One region of the Streptomyces sp. NPDC090021 genome, then DNA from elsewhere that is predicted to be linked to it. Evidence: riboswitches for the same ligand, from Rfam matches in the RefSeq annotation. Region 1 holds a riboswitch; the other holds the start of a gene.
The links. A riboswitch is a leader RNA that binds a small molecule or an ion and turns the genes downstream of it on or off. The one in region 1 is predicted to bind glycine.
Positions count from the first base shown of each region.

Region 1 (4,412 bases):
GCGGGTGGCCAGGGCCGGCGTACCGATCCGCAGACCCGAGGTGACCATCGGCGGCCGCGGGTCGTTCGGGATGGCGTTGCGGTTGACCGTGATGCCGACCTCGTGGAGGCGGTCCTCGGCCTGCTGGCCGTCCAGCTCGGAGTTGCGCAGGTCGACCAGGACCAGGTGCACGTCGGTGCCGCCGGTGAGGACGTCCACGCCCACGGCCTTGACGTCGTCCTGGACCAGACGGGCGGCGAGGATCTTCGCGCCCTCCAGGGTGCGCTCCTGGCGCTCCTTGAACTCGGGCGAGGCCGCGACCTTGAAGGAGACGGCCTTGGCCGCGATCACGTGCTCCAGCGGGCCGCCCTGCTGACCGGGGAAGACCGCGGAGTTGATCTTCTTGGCCAGTTCCTGCGTCGACAGGATGACACCGCCGCGCGGACCGCCGAGGGTCTTGTGCGTGGTGGTGGTCACGACGTGGGCGTGCGGCACCGGGTTCGGGTGCAGGCCCGCGGCGACCAGGCCGGCGAAGTGCGCCATGTCGACCATCAGGTACGCGCCGACCTCGTCCGCGATGCGGCGGAAGGCGGCGAAGTCGAGCTGGCGCGGGTAGGCGGACCAGCCGGCGACGATCAGCTGCGGCTTGGACTCCTTGGCGAGGCGCTCGACCTCGGACATGTCCACCTCGCCGGACTCGTCCACGTGGTACGGGACCACGTTGTAGAGCTTGCCGGAGAAGTTGATCTTCATGCCGTGGGTCAGGTGACCACCGTGGGCCAGGTTGAGGCCCATGATCGTGTCGCCCGGCTTGAGCAGCGCGAACATCGCGGCGGCGTTCGCCTGCGCACCGGAGTGCGGCTGGACGTTCGCGGCCTCGGCGCCGAACAGCGCCTTGATGCGGTCGATCGCGATCTGCTCGACCACGTCGACGTGCTCGCAGCCGCCGTAGTAGCGGCGGCCCGGGTAGCCCTCGGCGTACTTGTTGGTGAGGACCGAGCCCTGGGCCTCCATGACGGCGACCGGAGCGAAGTTCTCCGACGCGATCATCTCCAGGGTGGACTGCTGGCGCACGAGCTCCGCGTCGACGGCGGCGGCGACGTCGGGGTCGAGCTCGTGGAGAGGGGTGTTCAGTACAGACATCAGGGTCCCCTGGGGTCAGTTACCGGCGGTGAGCTTGGTGTACTCCTCGAAGGAGAGCGCGTCCTTGGGCTCCTCGGAGAGACGGACCTTGAACAGCCAGCCGCCCTCGAACGGGGCGGTGTTCACGAGCGCCGGGTCGTCGACGACGTCCTGGTTGGCCTCGACGATCTCGCCGGAGACCGGGGAGTACAGGTCGCTGACCGACTTGGTCGACTCCAGCTCGCCGCAGGTCTCGCCCTCGGTCACGGTGTCGCCGACCTCGGGGAGCTGGGCGTAGACGACGTCACCGAGCGCGTTGGCCGCGAACTCCGTGATGCCGACCGTCGCGACGCCGTCCACGACGTCCGACAGCCACTCGTGCTCCTTGGTGTAACGCAGCTTCTCGGGGTTGCTCATGGCCTGATTCTCCTGGATGCGGGGGAGTGGATACGAACTGCGGTCTTGGGTACTGAGACGGCGCCGTACCGGTACACGGACGGCGGACGTCGTGCGCGGAGGGCTACTTCTGCCGCTTGTAGAACGGCAGCGCCACGACCTCGTACGGCTCATGCGTACCGCGAATGTCGACGCCGACGCCGGAGGTGCCGGGCGCGGCGTGCTCCGCGTCCACGTACGCCATGGCGATCGGCTTGCCCAGCGTCGGGGACGGGGCCCCCGAGGTGACCTCGCCGACGACCTCGCCGCCGAAGGTGACGGCGAAGCCGGCGCGCGGGACGCGGCGGCCCTCGGCGATCAGGCCGACCAGCTTGCGGGGCGCCTTGGTCGCGGCCTTCTCGGCGGCGGCCTCCAGGGCGGCGCGGCCGACGAAGTCACCCTCCTTCTCGAACTTCACCACCCGGCCCAGACCCGCGTCGAACGGGGTCAGGGAGGTGGTCAGCTCGTGCCCGTACAGCGGCATGCCCGCTTCCAGGCGCAGGGTGTCGCGGCAGGACAGGCCGGCCGGGACCAGGCCGACGCCCTCGCCGGCCTTGGTCAGCGCCTGCCACAGCTCCACGGCGTGCTCGGGGGCGACGAACAGCTCGAAGCCGTCCTCGCCGGTGTAGCCCGTACGCGCGATCAGCGCGGGCACGCCCGCGACGGTGCCCGGCAGGCCGGCGTAGTACTTCAGGCCGTCCAGGTCGGCGTCGGTGAGCGAGGCCAGGATGCCGGGGGACTCCGGGCCCTGCACCGCGATCAGCGCGTAGGCGTCGCGGTCGTCGCGGACCTCGGTGTCGAAGCCCGCGGCGCGCTCGGTCAGGGCGTCGAGGACCACCTGGGCGTTGGAGGCGTTGGCGACGACCATGTACTCGGTCTCGCCGAGGCGGTAGACGATCAGGTCGTCGACGATCCCGCCGTCCTCCTGGCAGATGTGCGTGTAGCGGGCGCGGCCGACGCCGACGGTCGAGATGTTGCCGACCAGCGCGTAGTCCAGGGCCTTGACGGCCTCCGGGCCGGTCAGCGTGATCTCGCCCATGTGGGACAGGTCGAAGAGACCGGCCCTGGTGCGGACGGCGTTGTGCTCGTCGCGCTCGCTGGCGTACCGCAGCGGCATGTCCCAGCCCGCGAAATCGGTCATGGTCGCACCGAGCGAGCGGTGCAGCGCATCGAGGGCGGTCAGGCGGGGGGCAGTGCTCATGGGTGTGGCTCCCGGGTCCCAGGGCATCGACATGACATGACGAGGACGTTCCTCCCCATCTGTCATCGGAACCTGAGAGGTTCGCCGAGAGTTCCGCCGATTGTCCGATCGCCGGTCACTCCGACTTGCACCTTGGGTGGAGCTGCCGCGCAGCTCGCTTTTCAGATCTGCCTCATCCACGCGGTACGGGGCCTGAGAGATTCAAGGGAGGTTCTTGCTCCTTCGGCGCCCGAGCACGGCCTTGCGGCGTGCCGGGACTCTCCCGCGCGGATTCAAGCGGCCGGTATGCAGTTGGTCCAGATGGCGCACATCATTGCACGGCATGTCCGTGATCGGGGGTCGGGGTCCGAAAGTTCGTATGCCCGTCCGAGCGGGCGGAGCGGAACCGGACATGCCGATTACCGTCTCTTTACACTCAGTGGGGAAGGGCCCCGGTGGCCCTATGCGGGGGAGGCGAGCACTGTGCGGAGATTCGGACCGGTGACGACGACGGGAACCGTGGACACGGTGCCGGCGCAGCGGCGCGGCGCGCGTGAGCGCAGGCGGACGGCCGACGGCGGCATCGGCCTCGTGCACGACCTGCGTGGCCCGGCGCTGCCCGGACCCCGGCGGCTCGGCTTCGCCGAGGGCGACATCGTCGTGGTCTCCGGGCTGCCCGGCGGCGGCAAGAGCACGCTGATCAAGCGGGCCGCGCCGGAGGGCGGGGCGGTCGACTCCCAGGACACCCGGGAGCGCTGGGAGCGCCGGATGCCCGCCGCGCTGCCGTACGCGGTCTACCGCCCGCTGGTGCGCGCCGCGCACTACTGGGGGCTGTACCGGATCCTGCGCTCCGGCGCCTCCGTGGTCGTCCACGACTGCGGCACCCAGAGCTGGGTGCGCGCCCTGCTGGCCGCGGCCGCCCGCCGCCGGGGCCGGGCCCTGCACCTCGTCCTCCTGGACAGCAGCCCCGAGGAGGCCCTCTCCGGGCAGGCCGCGCGGGGCCGCGGGGTGTCCGCCTACGCCTTCGCCCGCCACCGCGGCGCCGTCGGCCGCCTGCTGCGCGACGCCGAGGCGGGCCGCCCGCCCGCCGGCTGCGCCTCGGCGACCCTGCTGGACCGCCGCTCGGCCGCCGCCGTGACGGGCATCGGCTTCCGGGACTGACCTCACCCGGAGCCCCGGCGGCGGCGCCCGCCCCGGGGCCGGTACCCTGCGGGTCGACACGCGCGGGAGCGCAACGACGGACCGGACGGGGGCAAGGGGCGGATGCAGGGCAGCGGCTGGCCGGGGAATGAGCTGGAGCAGGTGCTCGGGGCGGCGCTCGGGCAGCCGGACGCCGGCGGCCGGATCCTGGAGGTGCTCGGGCGCAGCCAGGTGTGGGTGCCGCTGCCGGGCGGCGGCCCGGACGCGGCCGGGCCCGACGCGGCCGGCCTGGACCTGCCCACCATGGACATCGGCGGGGCGGCGTACGTGCCCGTCTACAGCTCCGAGGCCCAGTTCCTCGCCTGTGTCGGTCCCGGCATGGACTTCGCGGTGGCCCCGGCGGTCGAGTTCGCCCGCGGACTGCCCCCGCAGCTCGGCATCGCGGTCAATCCGGAGGGCGCCGTCGGCGTCCCGCTGCCCCCGCCGGCCGTTGCGGAGCTCTGCCGCGCCGGGCGCAGCGCGCTCGACGGTCCCGCCACCGGCGGCCGCGTACGGC
Region 1 covers NZ_JBIVFO010000053.1:32,637-37,048, forward strand. Annotated here, with positions in the region: gene glyA (serine hydroxymethyltransferase) at 1-1,122, opposite strand, end outside; gene gcvH (glycine cleavage system protein GcvH) at 1,138-1,518, opposite strand; gene gcvT (glycine cleavage system aminomethyltransferase GcvT) at 1,622-2,737, opposite strand; glycine riboswitch at 2,909-3,012, opposite strand; gene ACIPXC_RS31365 (AAA family ATPase) at 3,218-3,877, shown strand; gene ACIPXC_RS31370 (enhanced serine sensitivity protein SseB) at 3,980-4,412, shown strand, end outside.

Region 2 (4,412 bases), on a different contig from region 1:
CCCGCGACCCGCTCGATCTCGCCGCGGATGGCGATCATCGCGTCGCAGAACCGGTCGATCTCGGTGAGGTCCTCCGACTCCGTCGGCTCGATCATCAGCGTGCCGGCGACCGGGAAGGACATCGTCGGCGCGTGGAATCCGTAGTCGATCAGACGCTTGGCGATGTCGTCCACGCTGACGCCCGTGGCCTTCGACAGCGGGCGCAGGTCGATGATGCACTCGTGCGCGACCAGGTTGCCCGGGCCGGTGTAGAGCACCGGGTAGTGCGGCTCCAGGCGCTTGGCGATGTAGTTGGCACCGAGCACCGCCACCTGGGTGGCGCGCTTGAGGCCCTCGCCGCCCATGAGGCGCACGTACGACCAGGAGATCGGCAGGATGCCGGCCGAGCCCCACGGAGCGGCCGAGATCGGGCCGACGCCCGTCTCCGGACCGGCGGTCGGCTGGAGGGGGTGGTTCGGCAGGTACGGGGCGAGGTGCGCCCGGACGCCGACCGGGCCGACGCCCGGGCCGCCGCCGCCGTGCGGGATGCAGAAGGTCTTGTGCAGGTTCAGGTGCGAGACGTCGCCGCCGAAGTGACCCGGCTTGGCCAGGCCCACCAGGGCGTTCAGGTTGGCACCGTCGACGTAGACCTGGCCGCCGGCCTCGTGCACCTGGGCGCAGATGTCGGCGACGTGCTCCTCGAACACACCGTGCGTGGACGGGTAGGTGATCATCAGCACGGCGAGCTCGTCGCGGTGCTGCTCGATCTTGGCGCGCAGGTCGTCCGCGTCCACCTCGCCGTCGTCGGCGGTCTTGACGACGACGACCTTCATACCGGCCATCACGGCGCTGGCGGCGTTGGTGCCGTGCGCGGAGGACGGGATCAGGCAGATGGTGCGCTGCTCGTCACCGTTGGCGCGGTGGTAGGCGCGCACGGCCAGCAGACCGGCGAGCTCGCCCTGGGAGCCGGCGTTCGGCTGGATGGAGACCTTGTCGTAGCCGGTGACCTCGCAGAGACGTTCCTCCAGCTCGTTGATGAGCGTGAGGTAGCCCTCGGCCTGCTCCGCCGGGGCGAAGGGGTGCAGCTGGCCGAACTCGGGCCAGGTCACCGGCTCCATCTCGGTGGTCGCGTTGAGCTTCATGGTGCAGGAGCCCAGCGGGATCATGCCGCGGTCCAGCGCGTAGTCCTTGTCCGAGAGCTTGCGCAGGTAGCGCAGCATCGCGGTCTCGGAGCGGTGCTGGTGGAAGACCGGGTGCGTCAGGTAGTCGTCCGAGCGCAGCAGGCCTTCGGGCAGGGTGTCGGCCGTGGACTCGTCGAGCGCCTCGATGTCGGCGGTGACGCCGAAGGCGGCCCAGACGGCCTCGATGTCGGCGCGCAGGGTGGTCTCGTCGCAGCTGATCGAGACGAGGTCGGCGTCGACCCGGTACAGGTTGACCCCGCCCTCGCGGGCGGCGGCGACGACCTCGGCCGCTCGGCCGGGAACCCGGGCGGTGACCGTGTCGAAGTAGGAGCCGTGCACCGTCTCCACCCCGCCTGCCTGCAGGCCCGCGGCGAGCAGCGTCGCGTAGCGGTGGGTCCGGCGGGCGATCGTCCGCAGGCCGTCCGGGCCGTGGTAGACGGCGTACATGCCGGCCATGACGGCGAGCAGCACCTGCGCGGTGCAGATGTTGCTGGTGGCCTTCTCGCGGCGGATGTGCTGCTCACGGGTCTGCAGGGCCAGGCGGTACGCCTTGTTGCCGTCCGCGTCCACCGAGACGCCGACGAGGCGGCCGGGCAGCGAGCGGGCGTGCTTGTCCTGGACGGCCATGTAGCCGGCGTGCGGTCCGCCGAAGCCCATCGGGACGCCGAAGCGCTGGGTGGTGCCGACGGCGATGTCCGCGCCGAGGGCGCCCGGGGACTCCAGCAGGGTCAGGGCGAGCAGGTCGGCCGAGACGGTGACGACGGCACCGAGCTCGTGCGCCTGGTCGATGACCGGCTTGATGTCCCGGACGGCGCCGGAGGCACCGGGGTACTGGAGCAGGACGCCGTAGACGCCGCGCTCGGCGATCTCGGCGGGGATGCCGTCGGAGAGGTCGGCGACGACGACCTCGATGCCGATCGGCTCGGCGCGGGTCTCGATGACGGCGACGGTCTGCGGCAGGGCGTCGGCGTCGACGAGGAAGACGTTGCCCTTGACCTTGCCCACACGGCGGGCCAGGGTCATGGCCTCGGCGGCAGCGGTGCCCTCGTCGAGCAGCGAGGCGCCGGAGGTCGGCAGGCCGGTGAGGTCGGCGACGACGGTCTGGAAGTTCAGGAGGGCCTCCAGGCGGCCCTGCGAGATCTCCGGCTGGTAGGGCGTGTACGCCGTGTACCAGGCCGGGTTCTCCATGACGTTGCGGAGGATGACCGGCGGGGTGAAGGTCCCGTAGTAGCCGAGACCGATCATGGAGGAGAGGACCTGGTTGCGGTCGGCGAGCGAGCGCAGCTCGGCGAGCACCTCGGCCTCGGTCCGCGCCTCGGGCAGGGCGAGGGCCTCGGCGGTCTTGATCACATCCGGTACCGCGGCGGCGGTCAGTTCGTCCAGGGAGCCGTAGCCCACCTGGGCGAGCATCTTCGCCTGCGCCTCGGCATCAGGGCCGATGTGGCGCTGTTCGAAGGGGATGCCTCGCTCCAGCTGGGAGAGCGGAATGCGGTTGGCGGTCATGTACGGAGGCCTCCTGGTCATATGACCTGCGAGGGGCACCACGGCGCGGGCACCCGGACGGCCTCCCCCTCTGTCATCTGCACCTGAGAGTTTCACCGGAAGTCGCGGGGGTCGCCCGCGGGATCCGGCTTTCACCGTCGGTGAGGAGGGGGACCGGCACTGCGCCCGGTACCCGCCCTGCTTTCCAGAGTGGCCTCGTCCGTGCGGTACGTATGCCTGAGAGATTCCGGGGAGGATTTGCTCCTTCGGCGCCTCCGTCTTGCTCACTCGGAGGACTCTCCCGCACAGGGTCGACAGCCGTCACCCAGACTACCAGCGGGGTTCAAGGGGCTCCCCGAGTGGCCTCCGCTGCGGAAATGCACTTCTGTAGTCATTGGGGAGCAGTTGCGACCATTTGGAGGGACCGTGCAGACCGACATCGATCCGCGCAGCCTGATCGGCCGCAAGGCGTTCGACCGCAACGGTGCCAAGATCGGCACCATCGACGAGGTCTACCTCGACGATGCCACGGGTGTCCCGGAATGGGCCGCCGTCCGCACCGGCCTGTTCGGCCGGGACGCCTTCGTCCCGCTGGAGCCGAGCGAGATGGTCGGCGAAACCCTGCGGGTGCCCTTCGAGCGCTCCCTCATCAAGGACGCACCGGATTTCGGCGTCGGCCGACACCTCTCTCCCGAGCAGGAACTCCAGCTCTACCACCACTACGGCCTGGACACGACCCTGCCGTCCGACTTCCACCGCGACTTCGGCCGCCTGGCGGGCGACGAGGGCTGAGTCCGCCCCGGGGCCCTCATCCGGAGGTGTCCCCCACCAGCGGCAGCGGGTCGGACGGCTCCAGGTCGGGGTCGTCCACCCGGAAGGTCCGTACCCGGCCGGGCTCCGATCCGGGCTGCTCGAACCGCACGGTCACCCTCCCGACCCCGCTGCCCTGCACCCATCCCGGCCCGTACAGGACGTGCCGTACGTCGCTCCCGGCCGCCCAGCGCCGCTCCGGAGCCTCCTGGGGCTCCCCGGGCGGCTCCGGTCTCTCCGGAGCCCCGGCGGCCCCGTCCGCCGCCTCCGGCTCGGCCCTCCCGACTGCGGCTCCCGTACGGTCCGCACCGCCGGCACCGCCCGCACCTCCGGCACCGCCCGCCGCGTCCGTACCGCCCGCCGCGTCCGCCACGTCCGATCCGGCGGCGAGCGACTGCGCGAAGAGGTCCTCCTGCGTGTAGTCGGCGAGCCCCGTCACCCCCACCCCGAGCAATCGCACCCCGCCCGTGGTGTCCACCGCCTCCAGCAGCCGCGCGACCGCCTCCCGCACCACTCCCGGATCGTCCGTGGGCCCCCGCAGGGTCTCGGACCGCGTCAGGGTGGAGAAGTCGTAGCGCCGCACCTTGAGCACGATCGTGCGCCCCGAGTGCCCGGAGTTCCGCAACCGCGTCACGCACCGGTCGGCGAGCCGCTGCACCTCGCCCCGGATCCGCACCCGGTCGTGCAGGTCCACGTCGAAGGTGTCCTCGACCGACACCGACTTCGCGTCCCGCTCCGCGACCACCGCCCGGTCGTCCAGCCCCAGCGCCATCCGGTACAGCCCCGCGCCGTGGGCGCGCCCGATCATCCGGACCAGCTCGTCCTCCCCGGCCTCCACCAGCTCCCCCACCGTGGTGATCCCGGCACGGCGCAGGTGCTCCCCCGTGGCCGGCCCCACCCCGGGCAGGGTCCGTACGGACATCGGCGCGAGCAGCTCGCGCTCCGTCCCCGGCTCGATCA
Region 2 covers NZ_JBIVFO010000029.1:95,223-99,634, forward strand. Annotated here, with positions in the region: gene gcvP (aminomethyl-transferring glycine dehydrogenase) at 1-2,663, opposite strand, end outside; glycine riboswitch at 2,858-2,956, opposite strand; gene ACIPXC_RS23320 (PRC-barrel domain-containing protein) at 3,069-3,434, shown strand; gene ACIPXC_RS23325 (DNA polymerase IV) at 3,451-4,412, opposite strand, start outside.
Region 2: it holds a riboswitch for glycine, as region 1 does, so the genes downstream of both, gcvP (aminomethyl-transferring glycine dehydrogenase) here and gcvT (glycine cleavage system aminomethyltransferase GcvT) in region 1, are expected to answer to the same signal.